Regions from separate parts of the Actinomadura luzonensis genome, predicted to be linked through region 3. Evidence: riboswitches for the same ligand, from Rfam matches in the RefSeq annotation. Region 3 holds a riboswitch; each other region holds the start of a gene.
The links. Region 3 has a riboswitch for cyclic di-AMP ahead of MF672_RS29670 (VldE C-terminal domain-containing protein). Riboswitches for the same ligand answer to the same signal wherever they lie in the genome.
Positions count from the first base shown of each region.

Region 1 (5,144 bases), 2.1 Mb from region 3:
CGGTGCAGCAGCCGCCCGCGCTCGGCGCGGCCCATGCGCGGCCACGGCCCCTCGTCGAAGGCGCGCCTGGCCGCCGCGACGGCCCGCTCCACCTCGGCGGGGCCGCCGAGCGCGACCTCGGCCCAGGGCTCGCGGGTGTAGGGGTCGACGCTGGGGAAGCTCTCGCCGCTCGCCGACCTCACCTCGGCGCCGTCGATCACGTGCCCGAAGAACTCCATGTCAGCCGCCCTGCGCGAGCTGGTCGCGTTCGGCCAGCGTCTGGTCGCCGGCGGCCCAGTGGGTGCGCGGCACCTCGCGGACGATCACCCGGATGCTCTGCGCCGGCGAGCCGATCGCCCGCTCGACGGCGGCGTGCAGCTCGTGGATCAGCGCCCGGATCGCGGCCGGGTCGCGGCCTTCGGACAGGGACACCTCGACCAGCGGCATCTCACACCTCACCCTTGCCCGGCAGCGGACGGCGGAGCTGCGGCTGCGTGTGGACGCGGCGCGTCGGGCCCTGCCACATGTCGATCGAGCCCGGCTCGGCGGGGTCGAAGTAGCGGGGACGCCAGGCGTCCTCGTCGGTGATGAGGCGTACGCCCCACGAGTACTCGTAGGTGATGCCCTCGGGGCCCTTGAAGTAGACGAAGACGGCCGTGGACTGCGGGTGACGGCCGGGGCCCATCTCGATCTCGACGCCGTTGGCCTCCAGGAAGTGCCAGTTGCGCATGACGTCGTCGAGGGAGTCGACCTGGAAGTTGATGTGGCACAGGCCCGGCTGGCTGCCCTGGAAGACGGCCAGCTTGTGGTGCACCTGGTCGATGCGCATCAGGCAGGCCCAGTCGCCGATCCAGTCCGAGACGCGGGCGTTGAACAGGCCGTTCCAGAAGCGGTAGGCCTCGCGCACGTCGGGCGCGTCCAGGCACAGGTGGCCGAACTCGGTGATGCCCGCCTCGCGGCCGTGCCGGACCGGGGCGGTCAGCGTCACCTGGTCGACGGCGAGGTCGACGCGGTTGCCGAAGGGGTCGTCGAAGGACAGGAAGTCGCGGACCCGGCGCGAGCGCGCCTCCTCGGCGCCGCCCCGCGCGACGCTCACGCCGGCCTTCTCCAGCTCGGTCTCGGCGGCCGCCAGCGCGTCCTCGTCGCGGACGAGGAAGCCGGAGCTGATGACGCCGGACTCGCCCTCGACCAGGGCCAGGCAGTGGTGACGCTGGTCGGCGCGCAGGTAGGCGACGCCGTTCTCGCGGGCGGTCAGCTCCATGCCGACGACGTCCACCGCGAAGCGCACGGCGTTGTCGAGGTCGGCGGCGCCGGAGCGCACGTAGGCGATGTCGGTTAACTCGATCATGACGGCTCCTGGAGGTAGGCCCAGACGCGGGCGAGGAGTTCGGGCTGGGCGGCTCGCCACGCCTCCTGCTCGGCGGGCGAGAGCGGCACGGGCCCGGCGGGACCCGGACCGGCGGGGACGGGACCCGCGAGGGCGGGCCCGACGGTCTTCGGGGCGGCGGCCTCCGGGGCGACCTTCTTCGGGGTGGCGGTCTTCGGGGTGGCGGTCTTCGGGGTGGTGACGCTCCAGGCGGTGGCGTTCATGCGGGCGCTGGCCTCCAGCACCCACATGAGCGCGACGGTCTCGCCGGCGGTCGCGCCGACGGTCACCGCCCCGTTGCCGCGCAGGATCACGGCGGGGGCCGCGCCGAGCCGTTCCGCCAGCGCCCGGCCGCGCTCCCGGTCCCGGACGAGCACCGCGTCGTCGAACACGGGCACCTCGGGGCCGAGGAAGGCCCCCTGCCCGTGCAGCGGCCGGATCGGCACCCCGGCCGCGGCGAGAGCGGTGGCGACGGGCGGCTGCGCCCGGCAGATCGCGCCGGCGCCGGGCCGGGCGCGCGCCAGCTCGACGTGGATCCACGCCTCGCGCGGCGCGCCGGCGGGCAGGTCGTTCGCGTCGAGCGGGATCTCGGCGTACGGGGAGGCCGGGGTGAGGGTCCCGAGGGGCGACGGCGGCGTCATCAGCAGGCGGTCGGGAGCGATCCGCACGGAGACGTGCCCGAACGCGGTCACCAGCCCCGCCCCCGCCAACGCCCGCCCCGCCGCCACCAGCTCCACCACAGCCCGCTCCGCCCCAGCAGGCTCCGTAGCGACCCGCTGCCCCGGCGTGGACGGCATGCCGGGCGCCGCTTCCGCGCGCGCGGTCTCGCCATCCGGCTCCGTGTGCACCGCCGTCACCTCTCCCGCTCGCCCACCAGGCCGCCGCGCCAGCTCCGCACGACTCGGCCCGCCCCGGACAAGGCCGCGCCGCGTTCCCACGGCCCGGCCCGCACAAGTCAGAGCCGCGCACGACCCCAGCCCCTCTCAAGACAGGGAGGACAATACATGTATCTCCATACCTGTTCTAGAGGAAGCGTTCACCCCGTCCCTATGCTGGAGGGCATGTCGCTTCAGCACGCGCTGCTCGGCGTCCTGGAGGCGCGCCCCATGAACGGGTACGAGCTGACCCGCTTCTTCGAGGCCGCCCCGCGCTGGGTGTGGTCGGCGCCGCAGAGCCAGATCTATCCCACGCTGCGCCAGATGGAGCAGGCCGGGCTCATCGAGGGCCAGAAGGAGGTCCGGGGCACCAGGCTGAGCCGCACCGTCTACTCGATCACCGAGCGCGGCCTGGCGGAGCTGCGCACCTGGCTCGCCACCCCGCACCCGCCGCCGCCGGCGCGTGACGCGTTCTTCCTGCAGGCGTTGTTCTTCGACATGATCGAGCCCGACCGGGCGGCGTCGGTGCTGAAGGCGTTCATCGCCGAGCAGGAGCAGCTGGTCGCCGAGTGGCGCGCGCACCGCGAGGCGCTGCTGGCCAAGGAGACCGACCTGATCAAGGAGCGGCTGAAGAGCCGCCCGGCGGCCGAGCACGACCGCATCGCCGCGCTGAAGGCGCACGTCTTCGCCGGGCAGATCGCCGTCGCGACGGCCCGCGCCGAGTGGGCGCGCGAGAGCCTGCGCCTCCTGGAGGCGTGATCCGGGAAGAGCCGGGAAAGCGACGAGCGCGCGTCCCCGGGCGATGGGGACGCGCGCTCGTGCGTGGGGGAGTGGCGTGGGGGAGTGGCTCAGGAGGCGTACTCGGGGTAGCCGTAGCCGACGACCTGCGACTTGGGCCGGACGCGCTCCTCCACCTTGCCGTTGCCGGTGTTGCCCTCGATGGTGGAGATGGTGCCGTTCTGGTTGTCCTTGACGACGAACCCGACGTGGTTGATGTCGTCGAGGTCCTTGCTGCCGCTCCAGGAGAAGAACACCACGGCGCCGGGCTTGGCCAGGGCGCCGAAGCGGTGGTTGGCCTGGAACCACTTGGCGTAGGTGACGGTGTAGGCGTCCCAGCCGACCTGCGGGCGGGCGCCGGTCTTCTCGCCGACCCAGGAGACGAACATGGCGCACCAGGGGGCGTTGAGGTAGGCGGTGGGGGAGCCGCCGTCGCGGGCGATGGTCTCGGCGGCCCGCCGGGAGCCGGCGTACCACTGCTGGTACGGGGTGCCGCCGCCGGCGGCATTCTCGCTGGTGCCGACCTGGGAGCGGGCCAGCGCCAGCACCTGGTCGGCGGTGACGCTGATCTTGGTCTCTTCGTGGGCCCGGGGCGCGGCGTGGTCGGCGGGGCGGGCGTCAGCGGTGCCGGCGGTGCCGGTGGTGGCGGTGGTGGCGCTGGTGGAGGTGGCGAGGTGCTGCCCGGCGGTGGCCGGGGCGCTGTCGGCGTTCGCGGCGGAGTGGGCGCCGAACGCGGCGGCGGCGATGGTCGCGCCGAGCGCGGCGCGGGCGATGTCGATCTTTCGGGCAGCGGTGATGCGGTGCATGGCCATCGAGGGGGTTGCTCCTTGCTTCCATGCCGCTTACCGGGTTAGCTGACGGGTTCGGGCGTGGAAGCTGCCCTACGGCACCGCGGTGCCGACTCACCCCAAAGGACGTGGGTCCCCGGTTCCGCCCGTGGGCGGATTCAGCGGTCACAGGACGATCCTGTGATGTGATCTCTCACTTGATGGTCAGACATAGCCGGACAAACCGGACGTATGCCCTGAGATGCCCCACAAGGTAATACACATGGCAAGGGGATTACAAATCCATAAAAGCCCAGCTAAGCGAGTTGCCCCCGCGCCTCGGCCAGAAGCCCCATCATGGCAAGGGATTCGTCAAGAGGCATGATCGCTGATTCGGTCCTGCCCTCGGCCACCGCGGCGCGCACCTCGCGCAGCTCGCCGGCGTAGCCGTTGTCGGCCGGATCCAGCACGTGCTCCTCCCGCTCCACGCCGGGACCGCTCAGCACGATCCGCTGCGGCGCCCAGAACGGGGCCGGGATCTCCGCCCGCAGCCCGGTGCCCACGACCCGGGCGTCGTTGGGGTAGTCGGCGAGCAGCGAGGTCGCCACGAGGGCGTGCCGGCCCCCCGGGTAGGTCAGCACCCCGGCCGTCTCGGCGTCCACCCCGTTCGAAGCGAGCGAGCCGGTCACGTGCAGCCCGGCGGGCCGGCCGAGCAGGAGCTGGGCCAGCCCGAACGGGTAGATCCCGAGGTCGAGCAGCGCGCCGCCGCCCAGCTCGGGCGCCCACAGCCGGTGCGCGGGGTCGTAGGGCAGCGCGAAGCCGAAGGACGCCTGCACCGAGCGGATCTCGCCGAAGCGCTCGTCGGCGGCGATCAGGCGGATGAGCGGGTTGAACCGCATCCACATCGCCTCCATGAGGAAGACGCCCGCCTCGCGCGCCAGGCGCACCATGGTCGCGGCGTCCTCGACGGTGGCCGCGAGCGGCTTCTCGCACAGCACGGCCTTGCCGTGCGCGATGGCGGCCTCGGCCACCTGGAGGTGCTGGGCGTGCGGCGTGGCGACGTAGACCGCGTCGACGGCCGGGTCGGCGCACAACTGCTCGTAGGAGCCGTGCGCCGACTCCGCGCCCAGCGTCGCGGCCAGCGCCCGCGCCCGCCCGAGGTCGCGGGAGCCGACCGCGGCCACCCGCATGCCGGGCTCGGCCGCGATGGCCGCCCCCACCGTCCGGGCGATGCCGCCGGTCGCCGCTATGCCCCACGCAAAATCTCGCACAAGGCGAGATCGTAGACGGGTCAGGCGACGTTGAACGTGTCGGGGTCCGGTCCGAGGCGCTTGCCCTGGTTGAGGGCCCCGAGAGCGGCCATGTCCTCGGTGTCCAGGA
Region 1 covers NZ_JAKRKC020000001.1:4,121,407-4,126,550, reverse strand. Annotated here, with positions in the region: gene MF672_RS20070 (aldehyde dehydrogenase) at 1-218, opposite strand, end outside; gene MF672_RS20065 (tautomerase family protein) at 220-426, opposite strand; gene MF672_RS20060 (VOC family protein) at 428-1,327, opposite strand; gene MF672_RS20055 (class II aldolase/adducin family protein) at 1,324-2,193, opposite strand; gene MF672_RS20050 (PadR family transcriptional regulator) at 2,407-2,979, shown strand; gene MF672_RS20045 (CHAP domain-containing protein) at 3,069-3,809, opposite strand; cyclic di-AMP (ydaO/yuaA leader) riboswitch at 3,822-3,959, opposite strand; gene MF672_RS20040 (Gfo/Idh/MocA family protein) at 4,082-5,035, opposite strand; gene MF672_RS20035 (aldo/keto reductase) at 5,056-5,144, opposite strand, start outside.
Region 1: linked by a shared signal. The riboswitch ahead of MF672_RS20045 (CHAP domain-containing protein) and the one ahead of MF672_RS29670 (VldE C-terminal domain-containing protein) in region 3 are both predicted to bind cyclic di-AMP.

Region 2 (5,144 bases), 5.9 Mb from region 3:
ACCGAACGGTTCCCCTTTACCCGGCGGCCCTCCTGAGGTCGGCCAGCGTCTCCTCCGTCCAGCCGATGCTGGTGCGGAGCTGGGCCAGCCCCAGCTTCAGCGCGTACGAGCCGAACGCGCCGGCCTGCTGGCACTGCAGCGTCGCGAGGCGCGCCTCCAGCCCGGCCCTGATGCGCTCGACCACCGCGATCGCGTCGTCGCGATCGAGCAGCGGCAGCAGGAACGCCTGGAGCGCGACCTCGTTGCGCACCACGACCGAGGGCGTGTGCTCCAGCATCCACTCGTGGAGCTGCCGGGCGCCCTCGGGCGTGATCGTGTAGGTCTTGCGACCGCGCGCGCCCTCCGAGCCGGCGTCCACCAGCCCGTCGGCCGCCATCTTCACCAGCTCCGGATAGATCTGCGTGTGCCCGGCCTGCCAGACGTGGTTGAGCGACCGGTCGAACTTCTTCGCCAGGTCGTAGCCGCTCGCGGGGCCCACGGCCGAGAGCAGCCCCAGGAGCGCGATCCGCAGGGACATGCCCGCCAGCATAGCGAAGACTTGACATGTAAGCTTTTACATATCAATGTTCACCTGTGACTGATGACATGAAGACGCGAGGCGGCGACGTGCCCGTGCTCGTGGCCGCGCTCGGCGGCATGTTCCTGGCGATGCTCGACCAGACGATCGTCGGCACGGCGTTGCCGCGCATCGTCGGCGACCTCGGCGGCGGCGAGCTGTACACGTGGGTGGTCACCGCGTACCTGCTCACCTCGACGGTGACCGTGCCGCTCTACGGCCGGCTCTCCGACCAGCACGGCAGGAAGCCGCTGCTGCTGGTCGGCATGGTGGTGTTCGTCCTCGGCTCGGCCCTGTGCGGCGTGGCCCAGGACATGGTGCAGCTCATCGCCTTCCGCGCCCTCCAGGGCCTCGGCGCGGGCGCGCTGCTGCCGCTGTCGCTCGCGCTGGTGATGGAGATGTTCCCGCCCGGCAGCCCGCGCGGCGCCCGCACGCAGGGCGCGCTCGGCGGCGTGATGGCGTTGACGTACCTGGCGGGGCCGTTCCTCGGCGGCCTGTTCACCGACCACGCGAGCTGGCGCTGGGCCTTCTACGTGAACGTGCCGCTCGGCGCGGCGGTGATCGCGACCGTGGTGCTGCGGCTGCCGAACCGGCCGGGCTCCGGCGCGGGCGGGCGTCCCGACTACGCCGGGATCGCGGTGTTCACGGTGGCCGTCACCGCTCTGCTGCTGGGGTTGACGGAGAAGGGTCTCGACGGCCACACCTGGACCGACGCGGCCGTGGCGGGGCCCATCCTGCTCGCGCTGGCCGCGCTCGCCGCGTTCGTGGCGGTGGAGCGGCGGGCGGCCAACCCGATCATGCCGCTGCACCTGTTCGGCGTGCGGACGTACACGCTGGTGAACGCGACCTCGTTCGTCACGGCCTTCTGCATGTACGCGGGAGTCGTCTTCCTGCCGCGTTACTTCCAGGAGGCCCTGGGCGCCAGCGCCACGGAGTCGGGCCTGCGGATCTACCCGATGACACTGGCGATGGTCGCCGGCAGCGCGCTCATGGGCACGCTCATGTCCAGGACCAGGGTCTACAAGCCGTGGCTGCTGGTCTCCCCGTTCCTGCTGACGGCCGGCACGCTGCTCTGCCTCAACCTCGCGCGCGACACCGGCGGCCTGGCGCTCGCGGCCTGGATGGCGCTGATCGGGCTCGGCATGGGGCCGATGCTGTCGGGGCTGACCGTGGCCGTGCAGCAGGCGGTGCCGCCCCAGTACATCGGCACGGCCTCGGCCAACCTCACCTTCTTCCGCCAGATCGGCGGCTCGGTGGCGCTGGCCGTGGGCGGCACCCTCTACACCTCGACCGTCGCGGCGGAGGCCCCGGCGCACGGCCTGCCCGCCGCCCACGCCGCCGCCGCGGCGGCCGTCATCCCGTCGATCGGCGTGGCCGGAGCGCTGATCGCCTTCGTGGCGCTGGCGGCCATGCCCGGCAGGCGGCTGGAGACGCCCGCTGCGCCGCCGAGCAAGATTGAAGCCGGTTTCGCATCGTAAGGAGCATCGTGCGAAGCTGGAGGGGTCCCAACACCATGGAGGTCCTCAATGGCGGAATCACCGGAGCCGGAAGTCAGCGAAACTCCCGAGGACGAGATGAAGCGCAAGTTCCGCGAGGCGCTGGAGCGCAAGCGCGGCCAGGCCGCGGGCAACGGCGCTGGTGGCAGGGGCGGCGACCCGTCGAAGATCCATGGGACGCACGGTCCGGCTGCGAACAAACGATCCTTCAGGCGCAAGAGCGGCGGCTGAGGCCGGCTTGACGAAGGGGGCGCGGTTATTCCGCGCCCCCTCTTTCTTTGCCCAGGAGATAGGTAGATCTTTCGCCCGATTCATGACGATTCGTTTGCGTTCGTCCGGTACGCGTGGTTAAGTGTCAGCCAATCAACCAGCCGAATCCCGAGCCCCTCGGGAACCGGGGACCCACCTTGTTGGGGTGAATCCGGCACTGCGCCGGTAGGGCATCTCCTCGCCCGAACCCGTCAGCTAACCCGGTAGGCGTGATGGAGAGGAACCCCGCATGCCCCACCGCGTCACACCCCCGGACGCCGGCTCCCCACGCGTCGCCATTCCAGAGTGCCCCCTCCCGGACTGTGTAGTGCCGGCCGCCCGCTGAGCGGCCCCGCCTCCAGGTTCTCTCCGCGCTCCGCGCAGCCTCCCCCGTCAGGTGTCCTCCCCGGCTGCGCCCTTCTTCCCTGAGCGTGTCTCCCCGTCCCCTCGCGAAGGACCTCACTGCTCCATGTCTGCCCATTTCGGCCTGCGTTCGTTCGCCGTGCTCACCGCCTGCTCGATCGGCGCGCTCACCGCCGTCTGCACCCCCGCCCACGCTGACACCGACGAGAAGATCCTGCTCGAGGGCTCGACCACGGCCTCCTACTTCTGGGACGACTCCTCCGGTCGGGCCGGCGACACCGGCCTGCCGGCCAGCGGCAAGCCGATGCAGAAGGGGCTGGCCGCCAGCCCGAGCTGGCCCCTGCTGACCGAGGGCTACGTGATGTACGAGGGCAAGAAGATGCCCTTCTTCGTCGGCGACCGCGGCCCCGGCGAGCCCTCCAGCCGCGGCGTCATGCTCGACCTGGACGCCAAGACCTTCGCCGAGCTGACCGGGGGCAGGTTCAACTCCGACACCCTGGGCGTGGACGGCATCGGCGGCGAGGGCCACATCAAGATCGACTATGTCATCACCAAGTGGGGCGACGGCGTCGGCAAGAAGAACTACCCGGTCGCCTTCTCCACCGGCGCCTGGTCCGAGCGCGACGACAACCCGGCCGAGCCGCCGAAGGTGCTCGCCGAGGAGAAGGCGGAGCAGCCGGCCGCCAAGCCGATGGCGGCGGAGCAGCCGCAGGAGAAGGCCGCCGAGGCCGCCGAGCCCGTAGCCGCCGCGGACGACGACGCCGCCGCCGACGCCGCCGACGACGCCGCCGCGGAGGCAGCGCGGGCGGAGGCGGAGGACGGGCGGGCCGCCGCGGGCAAGGCCGTCGCCGCCGCCCCCGGCGGGCGCGCGGGCGTCGAGACCGTCGTCGGCCGCCACACCCAGGCCGCCCCGGCCGCCGTGGAGGCGAAGGAGGCCGGCACCGGCGTGGCCGGCATGCTGCTGTCGTTCGTGCTGGCCCTCGCGGGCGGCGGCGTCGTGCTGGGCGGCGACCGCCTCCGCCGGCTGGTGACCAGGGGCTGACACCGGCCTGTCACCCTTTACGGACGCCGGACCAGAATGACATTCTGGTCGGGTGACCACCCGCGTAACCGCCAACGGCATCGACATCGCCTACGAGAGCTTCGGCGCGCCAGAAGGCCGCCCGCTCCTCCTCATCATGGGCCTCGGCGCCCAGCTCATCCACTGGGACGAGGAGTTCTGCGAGCTCCTGGCCGAGCAGGGGCACCACGTCGTCCGGTTCGACAACCGCGACGCCGGCCTGTCCACGCACTTCGCGGAGGCCGGCCTGCCCGGCATGGGGACGGCTCCGCCGTACCTGCTGGACGACATGGCCGACGACACGGCCGGCCTCATGGACGCCCTCGGCTGGCCGCGGGCTCACGTGGTGGGCGCCTCGATGGGCGGGATGATCGCCCAGGCGCTGGCCGTCCGCCATCCGGAGCGCGTGCTGAGCCTGACCTCCATCATGTCCACCCCGGGCCCGGAGATCGCCCCGCCGACGCAGGAGGCCGCCGCCATCCTCATGGCCCGCCCCGCCGCCGACCGCGACGGCGTGCTGGAGCAGGCGGTGCGGACCTGGTCCGTCATCGGGTCGCCGGGCTACGAGCTGGACCGCGAGCGCGTCACCACGCTCGCCGGGCTGGCCTACGACCGCTGCTTCGACCCGGCGGGCACCGGCCGCCAGCTCGCCGCGATCATGGCGTCGGGCAGCCGGGTGGAGGCCCTCGGCCGGGTGCGCGTGCCCACGCTGGTGCTGCACGGCGAGGCCGACCAGCTCGTCCCGCTCGCGGGCGGCCAGGCCACGGCCGCCGCGATCCCCGGCGCCCGGCTGGTGACCTACCCGGGCATGGGGCACGACCTGCCGCGCGCGCTCTGGCCCGACATCGCCGCCGAGATCACCAAGCTCACGAGCGCCTGAGCGACGGCACGACGCGGCCCGCACCCCTGGATCGGGGGCGCGGGCCACGGGCGGACGGCGTCAGACCTCCAGCTTCTCCTCGATGCCGCGAAGTTGGTGGCGGGCCATGGCCAGGTTGGCCCGCCCCCGGTCGAGCGCCAGGTAGAGGAACAGCCCCTTGCCGCTGCGGCCCGTGATCGGGCGGATGATGTGGTACTGCCCGCTCAGCGTGATCAGGATGTCCTCGATGCTCTCCTTGAGGCCCAGCGAGTCCATCGTCCGCAGCTTCGCCTTGACGACCTCGGTGTTGCCCGCGGCGGCGACCTGGAGGTCCAGGTCCTTCGAACCGCCGAGGGTGCCGAGCGCCATGCCGCTGCCGTAGTCGACGACAGCCGCGCCGACCGCACCGTCGATCGTCATCATCTCCTTGAGAGAGACGTCCATGCCTGCCATGATTCCTCCTTCTCTGCCGGGATGGGTCAGTGCTTGCGTGCTGCGACGGCCGCCACCGCGGCGGCCGTCTTCCTGCCCTCCAGCCGCAGGAGCCCGACGTTCGTGCCG
Region 2 covers NZ_JAKRKC020000001.1:390,640-395,783, reverse strand. Annotated here, with positions in the region: gene MF672_RS01910 (PadR family transcriptional regulator) at 17-517, opposite strand; gene MF672_RS01905 (MDR family MFS transporter) at 574-2,034, shown strand; gene MF672_RS01900 (DUF5302 domain-containing protein) at 2,083-2,283, shown strand; cyclic di-AMP (ydaO/yuaA leader) riboswitch at 2,412-2,547, shown strand; gene MF672_RS01895 (hypothetical protein) at 2,771-3,706, shown strand; gene MF672_RS01890 (alpha/beta hydrolase) at 3,759-4,604, shown strand; gene MF672_RS01885 (hypothetical protein) at 4,665-5,036, opposite strand; gene MF672_RS01880 (roadblock/LC7 domain-containing protein) at 5,063-5,144, opposite strand, start outside.
Region 2: linked by a shared signal. The riboswitch ahead of MF672_RS01895 (hypothetical protein) and the one ahead of MF672_RS29670 (VldE C-terminal domain-containing protein) in region 3 are both predicted to bind cyclic di-AMP.

Region 3 (5,144 bases):
GTCAGCAGGCGATCCTGGAGCGCGTACGCAGCAACGGCGGCGTACGGGTGGCCGACCTCGTCCGCGAGCTCGGCGTCTCCGACATGACCATCCGCCGCGACCTGGAGGTGCTGGCCGAGCGCGGCCTGCTGGAGAAGGTGCACGGCGGCGCGACCGCCCTCGGCCCCGGCTCCACCGAGGAGCCGGGCTTCACCGCCAAGTCCGCCCGCCAGCAGCCGGAGAAGCAGGCCATCGCCCGCCGCGCCGCCCGCCTCGTCCGGCCGGGCACCGCCGTCGCGCTGTCGGCCGGCACCACCACGTGGGCCCTCGCCCACCACCTCGTGAGCGTGCCCGAGCTCACCGTGATCACCAACTCCATCCCCGTCGCCGAGGTCTTCCACCGCAGCCCGCGCGCCGACCGCACGGTCGTGCTGACCGGCGGGGTGCGCACCCCCTCCGACGCGTTGGTGGGCCCGGTCGCGGTGGCCGCGATCCGCCGCCTGCACGTGGACACGCTCTTCCTCGGCGTCCACGGGATGAGCGTGCGGGCCGGGTTCACCACGCCCAACCTGCTGGAGTCGGAGACCGACAGGGAGCTGGTGGCGGCGGCCGGCCGCCTGGTGGTCCCGGCCGACCACACCAAGTGGAACACGGTCGGCATCAGCACCATCGCCGAGCTGAGCGAGGCCGACGTGGTCATCAGCGACGCGGGGCTGCCGCAGGACGCACGCACCGAGCTGGCCGACCGGGCCGGAGAACTCATCATCGCGGAAGAGGGCTCGCTTTGAAGCGCACCATCACCCACCTGGCCGACGGCCGGGAGCTCATCTACTTCGACCGGCGCGACGACGCCGACCGCAGCGCGGTGGACCGGCGCGAGCTGGGCCCCCGGCCGGTGGCCTCCGAGCTGCGCTACGACCCGCTGACGGAGGAGTGGGTCGCGATCGCCGGGCACCGGCAGACGCGGACGTTCCAGCCGACGGGCACGGCCGCCGAGTGCCCGCTGTGCCCGTCGAGGGAGGGCCGGTCGACGGAGATCCCGGCGGACGACTACGACGTGGTGGTCTTCGAGAACCGTTTCCCCTCCTTCTCCCGAAATTTCGGGACTTATGAGGAGGTCGGCGGCCTCAGCGCGGTCCGTCCCGGCGCCGGCCGCTGCGAGGTCGTCTGCTTCACCTCCGACCACGACTCCAGCTTCTCCCGCCTGTCCGACGACCGTGTCGAGCTGGTCATGGAGGCGTGGGCCGACCGCACCGCGGAGCTGTCCGGCATCGAGGGCGTGGAGCAGGTGTTCTGCTTCGAGAACCGGGGCTCGGAGATCGGCATCACGCTCGCGCACCCGCACGGGCAGATCTACGCCTACCCGTACGTCACCCCGCGCACCAAGCTGCACCTCGGCGCGGCCGCCCGGCACCGGGGGGCGGGCAACCTGTTCGCCGACGTCCTCGCCGCCGAGCGGGCGGCGGGCACCCGCGTCGTGACCGCGAACGAGCACTGGACGGCGTTCGTGCCGGCCGCCGCGCGCTGGCCGTTCGAGGTGCACGTGTATCCGCACCGGCAGGTGCCCGACCTGCCCGCGCTGAGCGACGCCGAGCGGGCCGCGTTCGCGCCGCTCTACACCTCGGTGCTGCGGGCCTTCGACGGGTTGTTCGGCGTGGTGATGCCGTACATCTCGGCCTGGCACCAGGCGCCCGTGCGTGAGGGGCGCGACCTGGCGTACCTGCACCTGGAGCTGTTCAGCATCAGGCGGGCGCCGGAGAAGCTGAAGTACCTGGCGGGGTCGGAGTCGGCGATGGGCGCCTTCGTCAACGACGTGCTGCCGGAGGAGGCGGCGCGCCTGCTCCGATCACAACTTGATCACTAATGGATTTCTACTTGGGGTCGCATGACTCGTGATCTACCATTAATATCCCCATATGTACCGGCGGTAACAGCCGTTGCACGCCTAATCCCGGGCGCGTCGCCCGGGAGCCGGGGACCCACCGCACCTGGGGTGAATCCACTTCGGTGGTAGGGACGACACTCTCACGCCCGAACCCGTCAGCTAACCCGGCCGGCTCAGGGAGAGGAACATCAGCACGTGGCGGCTCCGTCCCCCGCGCCCCTTGCCATCAGCCTGGTGACCGGCCTCGTCACCGTCCTCGCCACCCTCGCCGTCCTCCCGGCGGCTCCGGCCCTCGCCGGGGCACGGACGGCGGCCGCCGCGCCGAAGCCCGAGGAGTCGGAGCTGCGGGCCCAGCTCAAGCAGCTCAACACCAAGGTCGACAAGCTCATCGAGCAGTACAACCTCAAGCGCGTCGAGCTGGCCAAGGCCCAGGAGGCCGCGAGCGCCGCCAAGGAGCGCCTGGCCGCCGCCGAGCGCACGCTGGCCGCCTCTGAGCAGCGCGTCGCCGAGCTCGCCCGCCTCCGCTACCAGAACGGCAACCCCCCGGTGCCGGGCTTCATGCTGGACGGCGCCAGCGCGGCCGTGCTCGGGCAGCTCATCACCGAGCAGGAGGCGCTGGTCCAGGGCGTGGCCAAGGCCCGCGACGAGAAGAAGAAGGCCGCCGCCGAGGCCCAGGCGCTGGCGACCAGGATCCGCGGCGACGCGGCCACGGTCGCCGAGCAGCGGAAGAAGGCCGAGGACGTCATCGACGACATCAAGGAGAAGCTGGCCGACCTCGTCCCGTACGGCACCGGCCGCAACTCCGACGGAAGCTGGGCCCCCGAGCTGCCCTCAGGGACGGACAACATCACCCCGCGCACCCGCCTCATGCGCGCGCAGGTGGAGAAGAACTTCGCGCTGCCGTTCAGCGTGGGCTGCTTCCGCGCCGGCTCCAGCGGCGAGCACCCGCTCGGCCGGGCCTGCGACTTCATGATGAGCTCCGGCGGCACCATGCCCACCGCCGCCGACAGCGCCCTCGGCGACCGCATCGCCGCCTGGGCCCTGCAGAACCAGGACAAGCTCGGCATCAAGTACGTGATCTGGAAGCAGCGCATCAACTCGGGCTCCGGCTGGCGCGCGATGTCCGACCGCGGCAGCGTCACCGAGAACCACTACGACCACGTCCACATCTCGATGAACTGAGATTCCGGACATCGAGGGGCCCGCCCCGAGGCCCGGTCCCTGCCGTCCGGCGTGATCGTCCTGCACGTCACGCCGCCCCGCTCCTGACCCGCCGGGCGGCTGGGAGAATGGCGGCGTCCCGGAGCAGGCCGAAGGAGGTGCCGCCGGTGGCGGACGAGGTACGCGCGCACTGGTGGCCGCGCGAGGGCTGGCGCCCCGGCCGGCTGGCCTGCACCTGGCACCTGACCTTCGAACGCGCTCCCCGCCTGCACCGCCTGGCGGAGCGCTACCAGGAGGCGCTGGCGCGGGTGCCCGGCCACCACCCGGTCCCGGTCCGCTGGCTGCACCTGACCATGCAGTCCGTGGGCTGGGCGGACGAGGTGCCGCCCACGCGCCTCGACGCCGTGGCGGCGGCGGTCGCCGTGCGGCTGCGGCGGCTCCCGCCGTTCACGCTGACCTTCCACCGGGCGGCGGTGGCCGGGGAAGGGGTGGTCCTGGAGCCGGCGCCCGCCGACGCGGTGCGCCGCCTCAGGGACGAGGTCCGGGCCGGGATCGCCGCCGTGACGCCGGTGCCGGAGCCGGCGGGGGGCTTCTGGCCGCACGTCAGCCTCACCTACGCGGGCGCCCCGGGGTCGGCCGGGCCGTACGAGGAGGCGCTGCGCGCCGTGACCGCCGGCCCCGCCGAGGTCGAGGTGGACCGGGTGGCGCTGATCGTCCAGGAGCGGGTGCTCGCCCCCGAGTGGGTCTACAGGTGGACGACCCGCGCCGAGGCCCGGCTGGGCGGGTGATCCGGTGGGCACGCCGCTGTTCGCGGACGACCCGATCGCGCGCCCGCTCACCTATCCCGGCCGGATCCCGGCGACCTCGGGCGTGCTGTTCGACGCGGCGTACCTGCCGCTGCGCCCCGCCGCCGGGCGCGGCCCGGAGGAGTGGGAGGCGGGCGGCCGGAGCCTCGCCGCGCTCCTGGCCGGCGGCGGGTTCGCGCCGATGGCCGAGCGTCATCCGGTGGCCGCGGTCGGCTCGAACGCCGCGCCCGGCCAGCTGCTGCGCAAGTTCCGCGGCCACGCCGTGCGCCCGGTCGTGCCGATGACGCTCGCCGACGTCCCCGGTGTCGCGCCGGGGGTGTCGGCGCACGTCAGCAGGTGGGGCTACGTGCCCGCCGCGCCGATCGGCACGCCGGGGGAGACCTCCCGGCTGTTCGTGCTCTGGCTGGACGAGCGCCAGCTCGCCGCCCTCGACCTCACCGAGCCCAACTACGAGCGCCGCCTCCTGGACCGGCCCGTCACGCTGGAGTCCGGCCTGCGCCGCCCGCCCGTCTCGGTCTACACCGGCAGGCACGGCTGCCTGGCCGGCCCCGGGGGCGCGCCCCGGCGGCTCGCCCCGCAACGCGTCCTGATCCAGGACCTCCTCGACGCCTCGCCGGAGCTGCGCCGCCTGTGCGGCGGCACGCCCGAGGACTTCGTCGGCAAGGTACGGGACGACGGCGTGCGCGAGGCGGTCTGCCGCGTCCTGCAGACCGGACACCGTGCTCAGAGCGCGCGATAAGGTCGGATCCCGTGACAGACTCCCGTATCCCGCCCCCGCTCACCGGGGACGAGCGCACCGTGCTCGGCAACTGGCTCGAATGGCACCGCGCCACCCTCGTCTACAAATGCGAGGGCCTGAGCGACGAGCAGCTGCGCCTGCGCAGCGCGCCGCCGTCCACGCTCTCCCTGCTCGGGCTGGTCCGGCACATGGCGCACGTCGAGCGCGCGTGGTTCCGCCGCGTGCTGAACGGCGAGGACGTCCCCAAGCTGTGGGACAAGGACCGCGACAACGACGCCGACTTCAACGAGGTCGACACCGCCTCGGTGGAGGAGGCGTTCGCGACCTGGCGCGACGAGGTCGAGCGGGCCCGCGCGATCTCCGCCGCCAAGCCCCTGGAGGCCGTGGGCGACCGCAACGGCCGCGAGTGCACGCACCGCTGGATCCTGGTCCACATGATCGAGGAGTACGCCCGCCACAACGGCCACGCCGACCTGCTGCGCGAGCGCATCGACGGCGCGACGGGCGACTGACGGGGGACTGACGGGAGACAGGCGGCCGGGGAGGCCGGTCAGGACTCGGTGCGGAACAGCGC
Region 3 covers NZ_JAKRKC020000001.1:6,270,760-6,275,903, reverse strand. Annotated here, with positions in the region: gene MF672_RS29680 (DeoR/GlpR family DNA-binding transcription regulator) at 1-767, shown strand, start outside; gene galT (galactose-1-phosphate uridylyltransferase) at 764-1,843, shown strand; cyclic di-AMP (ydaO/yuaA leader) riboswitch at 1,912-2,052, shown strand; gene MF672_RS29670 (VldE C-terminal domain-containing protein) at 2,060-3,046, shown strand; gene MF672_RS29665 (2'-5' RNA ligase family protein) at 3,193-3,813, shown strand; gene MF672_RS29660 (hypothetical protein) at 3,818-4,570, shown strand; gene MF672_RS29655 (DinB family protein) at 4,582-5,082, shown strand; gene MF672_RS29650 (ATP-binding protein) at 5,121-5,144, opposite strand, start outside.

Region 4 (5,144 bases), 5.7 Mb from region 3:
AACGTCGTCACCGTGCGCGGCGTGCTGGCCGACGGCCGCCAGGTCTCGGTGTCGGGCACGCTGTCGGGCCCGCGCCAGATCACCAAGATCGTCGAGGTCAACGGCTACGAGATGGAGATCGAGCCGACGGCCCACCTCGCCTTCTTCACCTACGCCGACCGGCCCGGCATCGTCGGCGTGGTCGGCCGCCTGCTCGGCGAGCACGGCGTCAACATCGCCTCCATGCAGGTGGCCCGCGACACCAAGGGCGGCAGCGCGCTCATCGCGCTGACCGTCGACTCGGCGATCCCGGCCGACGTGATCGAGCAGATCGCCACCGAGATCGGCGCCGACAGCGGCCGCTCGGTGGACCTGGAGGACTGACCCCCTCCCGCCTGCGACAAGGCCGCCGCCCGGCTCGGGCGGCGGCCTTTTGTTGTCTCAGCATGCAAGATACTAGGACATCCAACGAGATTCCTCGGTTACCGTGGAAGGCACATGCGCCAGGTGCTCGTACTCATTACCTGCCGCGGCGAGGCCTGTTAGGGCAGGTCGACGACTCGCCGCGGTGAGCGGCATGCGTCGGCCGGTAAGTCCCATCGTCCCGGCCCGTGACCCGGGCCCGCGACGACAGGCCCCCGTTCGGATTCGCGACCGGGGTCCGACCTCACCCGTAGGAACGCGCCCGCGAAACGAGATGAGAACCATGTACGAGATGTATGCCTGGAACCGCGCCGAGGAGCACGAGGACGAGGCCGCCGAGGCCCTGCAGACCGCGCTGGACCGCCGCGACAACGGCGGCGCGCCGCAGAGCTCCGGCCGGTAGCCGAGGTCCGGGCGGCCCCCCAGGGGTACGAGGCCGCCCGGACGGTTCGGCGGAGATCCGGTTCAGAGGACCGAGGCCACCGGCATGGCCGGGGCGGGCGCCGCGCGCCGCTCGGCCCACTCCCGCACGCCCTTGGCGTCGGGACGCACGGCGCCGACGAAGGCGTCCCTGCGCCAGCTCGACAGCTTCTCCTCCTTGACGACGTCGCCGCTGTGCGGCGCGTGCACCATGTAACCGGGCCGGGAGATCATCCCGACGTGGCCGAGGCCGCTGAAGAAGACCAGGTCGCCGGGTCTGAGGTCGTTCCAGGCGATCTTCCGGCCGAACGCCGCGTACTGCTCGGCGGCCGTGCGGGGGAGGTCGATCCCCGCCTTCTCGTAGGCCCGGAGCATGAGCCCCGAGCAGTCGTACCCGCCTCTGCCGGTCCCGCCCCACAGGTACGGGACGCCCTGTTTGTCCAGGGCGAAGTCGAGGGCGACCTTCCAGGCGGGCCGGTAGCGCCGGTCCTGGATGCTCTTCAGCTCGGGGCCGGTGAGAGTGGTGGTGAGGGCGGCCTGGTCGAGCGCGTCCTCGGGGGTGGTGGTGGATGCCTGGGCGGGGGAGGCGAGCACGGTGAGGCCGGCTGCGCCCGCCGCCACGAACATGGCGATGCGGAACAGGGGACTGTCCTTCCATACGGCCGACCGGGTTAGCTGACGGGCTCGGGCCTGGAAGCAGCCCTACGGCGCGGTGCCGATTCGCCCCTGGGGGGAGAGTGGGTCCCCGGCTCCACGCGAACCGCCGCGTGGATTAGGCAGGTCAGGGACTCTAACGAAACGGTCAAAAGACCGCAAACCCCGTAAACCGGACTTTACGGAAATAGTCCGATGAATGAGATGCGGTGTTCGGCAGGCGAGACGACCCGGTAAGGTACCGGCATGGAGTCGCGTAACATCCGCCTGGCCGTCATCCCCGGCGACGGCATCGGCGCCGAGGTCGTCACCGAAGGGCTCAAGGTCCTGGAGGCCGTGGGCACGAAGATCGAGTCCACGCACTACGACCTGGGCGCGGCCCGCTACCACCGCACCGGCGAGACGCTGCCCGACTCGGTGATGGAGGAGCTGCGCGGCTACGACGCGATCCTGCTCGGCGCGGTGGGCGACCCCAGCGTGCCGCCCGGCGTCCTGGAGCGCGACCTGCTGCTGCGCCTGCGCTTCGCCTTCGACCACTACGTCAACCTGCGCCCGGTCAAGCTCTTCCCCGGGGTCTCGACCCCGCTCGCCGGAGCCGGGCCCGACGACATCGACATGATCGTGGTCCGCGAGGGCACCGAGGGCCTCTACGCCGGCACCGGCGGCGCGATGCGGCGCGGCACGCCGCACGAGATCGCCACCCAGGAGTCGCTCAACACCGCCTACGGCGTCGAGCGCGTCGTCCGCTACGCCTTCGACAAGGCCCAGGGCCGCCCGCGCAAGAAGCTGACGCTGGTCCACAAGACCAACGTGCTCACCTTCGCCGGCGACCTGTGGCAGCGCACCGTCGACCGGGTGGCCGCCGAGTACCCCGAGGTCACCACCGACTACTGCCACATCGACGCGGCGTCGATGTTCTTCGTCTCGCAGCCGGAGCGCTTCGACGTCGTCGTCACCGACAACCTGTTCGGCGACATCATCACCGACCTCGGCGCGGCCATCGCGGGCGGCATCGGGCTGGCCGCCAGCGGCAACGTCAACCCCGAGCGCAGCGCGCCCAGCATGTTCGAGCCGGTGCACGGCAGCGCCCCCGACATCGCGGGCCAGGGCAAGGCCGACCCGACCGCCACCATCCTGTCGGTCGCCATGCTCCTCGACCACCTGGGCCTCGCCGCCGAGGCGGCCAAGGTCGAGCAGGCGGTCGCCGCCGACCTCGCCGAGCGGGCGGCGGGCGGCGCGGGGCGCAGCACGTCCCAGATCGGTGACGACATCACCGCGCGAGTATCCGGCTAGGGCCGCCTAGCTCCCGTACGCGCCTGGCGGTCCGGACTGGACTGCCAGGCGCTTTTTGCTGTCCAAACGGTCGAACCACCCCATTGGCCGCTTGTCATCCCATATGGCGAGACAATAGGAAGTACGAGCTGCCTCCGGGCAGTGCTGCCGCACCATCACGGGACCGCGGAGCCCGCGGCGTCCGCAGGCTCCGGGGCTCCGGTAGATTTTCGCGAAATCGCAGAGAAAAGGACCGTCGTCATGACCATCGCTCAGAAGCTCAGCTTCGACGTGCAGCTATCCGACCACGCTCGCACCGCGGCCGAGCGGGAGCAGGTACTGGCGAACCCCGGGTTCGGGCAATCCTTCACCGATCACATGATCACCGTCGACTACACCGAGGGCCGCGGCTGGCACGACGCCCGGCTCGTGCCGTACGGGCCGCTCTCGCTCGACCCGGCCACCGCGGTCTTCCACTACGCCCAGGAGCTGTTCGAGGGGCTGAAGGCGTACCGGCAGATCAACGGCTCGATCGTGATGTTCCGCCCCTACGCCAACGCGGCCCGCTTCAACCGCTCGGCCGCCCGCATGGCGATGCCCGAGCTGCCCGAGGAGACGTTCGTCGAGTCGCTCGAACTGCTCGTCAGGACCGACGAGGAGTGGGTGCCCACGACCGAGGGGCACAGCCTCTACCTGCGCCCCTTCATGATCGCCACGCAGGCGGGGCTGGGCGTCAACTACCCGTCCAAGAGCTACAAGTACATGGTCATCGCCTCGCCGGCGGCGTCGTACTTCACCGGCGGCATCAAGCCCGTCTCGGTGTGGCTGTCCACCGAGTACACCCGGGCCGCGCCCGGCGGCACCGGCTTCGCCAAGTGCGGCGGCAACTACGCCGCGGCCTTCGTCGCCCAGCGCCAGGCCGTCGAGAACGGCTGCGACCAGGTGGTGTGGCTGGACGCCCAGGCCCACGAGTACGTCGAGGAGATGGGCGGGATGAACCTGTTCTTCGTCTTCGGCAACAAGCTCGTCACCCCCGCGCTGACCGGCACCCTGCTGCCCGGCATCACCCGCGAGTCGATCCTCGAGCTGGCCGCCGGCCTCGGCCTGGAGACCGAGGAGCGGCTCGTCTCGGTCGAGGAGTGGCAGTCGGCGTGCGAGTCGGGCGAGCTGACCGAGGTCTTCGCCTGCGGCACGGCGGCCGTGGTGACCCCGGTCGGCTCCGTCAAGGGCGCCAACCGGGCCTGGACGGTCGCCGACGGCACGCCCGGCCCGGTGACGATGCGGGTGCGCGAGGAGCTGGTCGGCATCCAGTACGGCGCCCGCCCCGACGCGCACGGCTGGGTCCACAAGATCGCCTGAACCCGCGGACCCGGCCGCCCGCTCAGTGCTTGGTGATCAGCGTCATGCCGTCGGCCACCGGCAGCAGCAGCACGCTCACCCGCGGGTCCTCGATCACCAGGTCGTTGAACTGGCGGATCTCCACGGTGGTCGGCTCGTCGTGCGACGGGTCGGCCACGTGCCCCCGGCGCAGCGTGTTGTCGGCGATCAGCAGGCCGCCGGGGCGCATGCGGGAGATCAGCAGCTCGTAGTAGCCCGGGTAGTTGCCCTTGTCGGCGTCGAGGAAGGCCAGGTCGATGGTCTGGTCGAAGGCGGCGAGGGTGTCCAGGGCCGGGCCGAGGGTGAGCGTCACCCGGTCCTCGACGCCGGCCTCGGCCCAGTAGCGGCGGGCCATCGACGTCCACTTGTCGCTGACGTCGAAGCAGTGCAGCCGGCCGCCCCGCAGCCCCCGCGCGATGCAGATCGACGAGTAGCCGGTGAACGTGCCCACCTCCACCGCGACGTCCGGGGCCATGATCTGGGTGATCATCGTGAGGAACGTGCCCTGGTCGGGGCTGATCTGCATGCCCGCGCTGTCGCCGGTGAACTCGGCGCTCTCGCGCGCCAGCCGCTCCAGCAGCGGGTCGGGCTTGGTCGAGTGGTCGTGGACGTAGCGGGCCACGGCGGGGCTCAGGAGGTCGGCCTTCATACGGACATTCTTTCGGGTCCGATAGGGTCTGCGCGATCGACGAGGTGAGAGTGGGCGGATGATGAAGCGGTTGGTGGCGGTCGCGGTCGCGTGCGTGGCGATCGCCGTCCTCGGCGTGCTGGCCTTTTCCGAGCCGGGCGCGAGCTCCGAGGGGGTGCGCCTGACCCGGCAGGTGGACGGGTCGATGGTGCTGGCGGACCGGGGCGGCGACGCCCCCGTGCTGGACGTTTACGAAGATTTTGACTGCCCGGTCTGCAAGGAGATGCACACCCGGACCGACCCGACCATCCAGCGGCTGGCCCGCGAGGGCAAGGTCAAGGTCGTCTTCCACGCCGTCACCATCTTCCGCGACGAGCCGATGCGCTCGAAC
Region 4 covers NZ_JAKRKC020000001.1:606,895-612,038, reverse strand. Annotated here, with positions in the region: gene serA (phosphoglycerate dehydrogenase) at 1-363, shown strand, start outside; gene MF672_RS02925 (C40 family peptidase) at 868-1,443, opposite strand; cyclic di-AMP (ydaO/yuaA leader) riboswitch at 1,468-1,611, opposite strand; gene MF672_RS02920 (3-isopropylmalate dehydrogenase) at 1,723-2,769, shown strand; gene MF672_RS02915 (branched-chain amino acid aminotransferase) at 3,010-4,107, shown strand; gene MF672_RS02910 (O-methyltransferase) at 4,130-4,774, opposite strand; gene MF672_RS02905 (DsbA family protein) at 4,833-5,144, shown strand, end outside.
Region 4: linked by a shared signal. The riboswitch ahead of MF672_RS02925 (C40 family peptidase) and the one ahead of MF672_RS29670 (VldE C-terminal domain-containing protein) in region 3 are both predicted to bind cyclic di-AMP.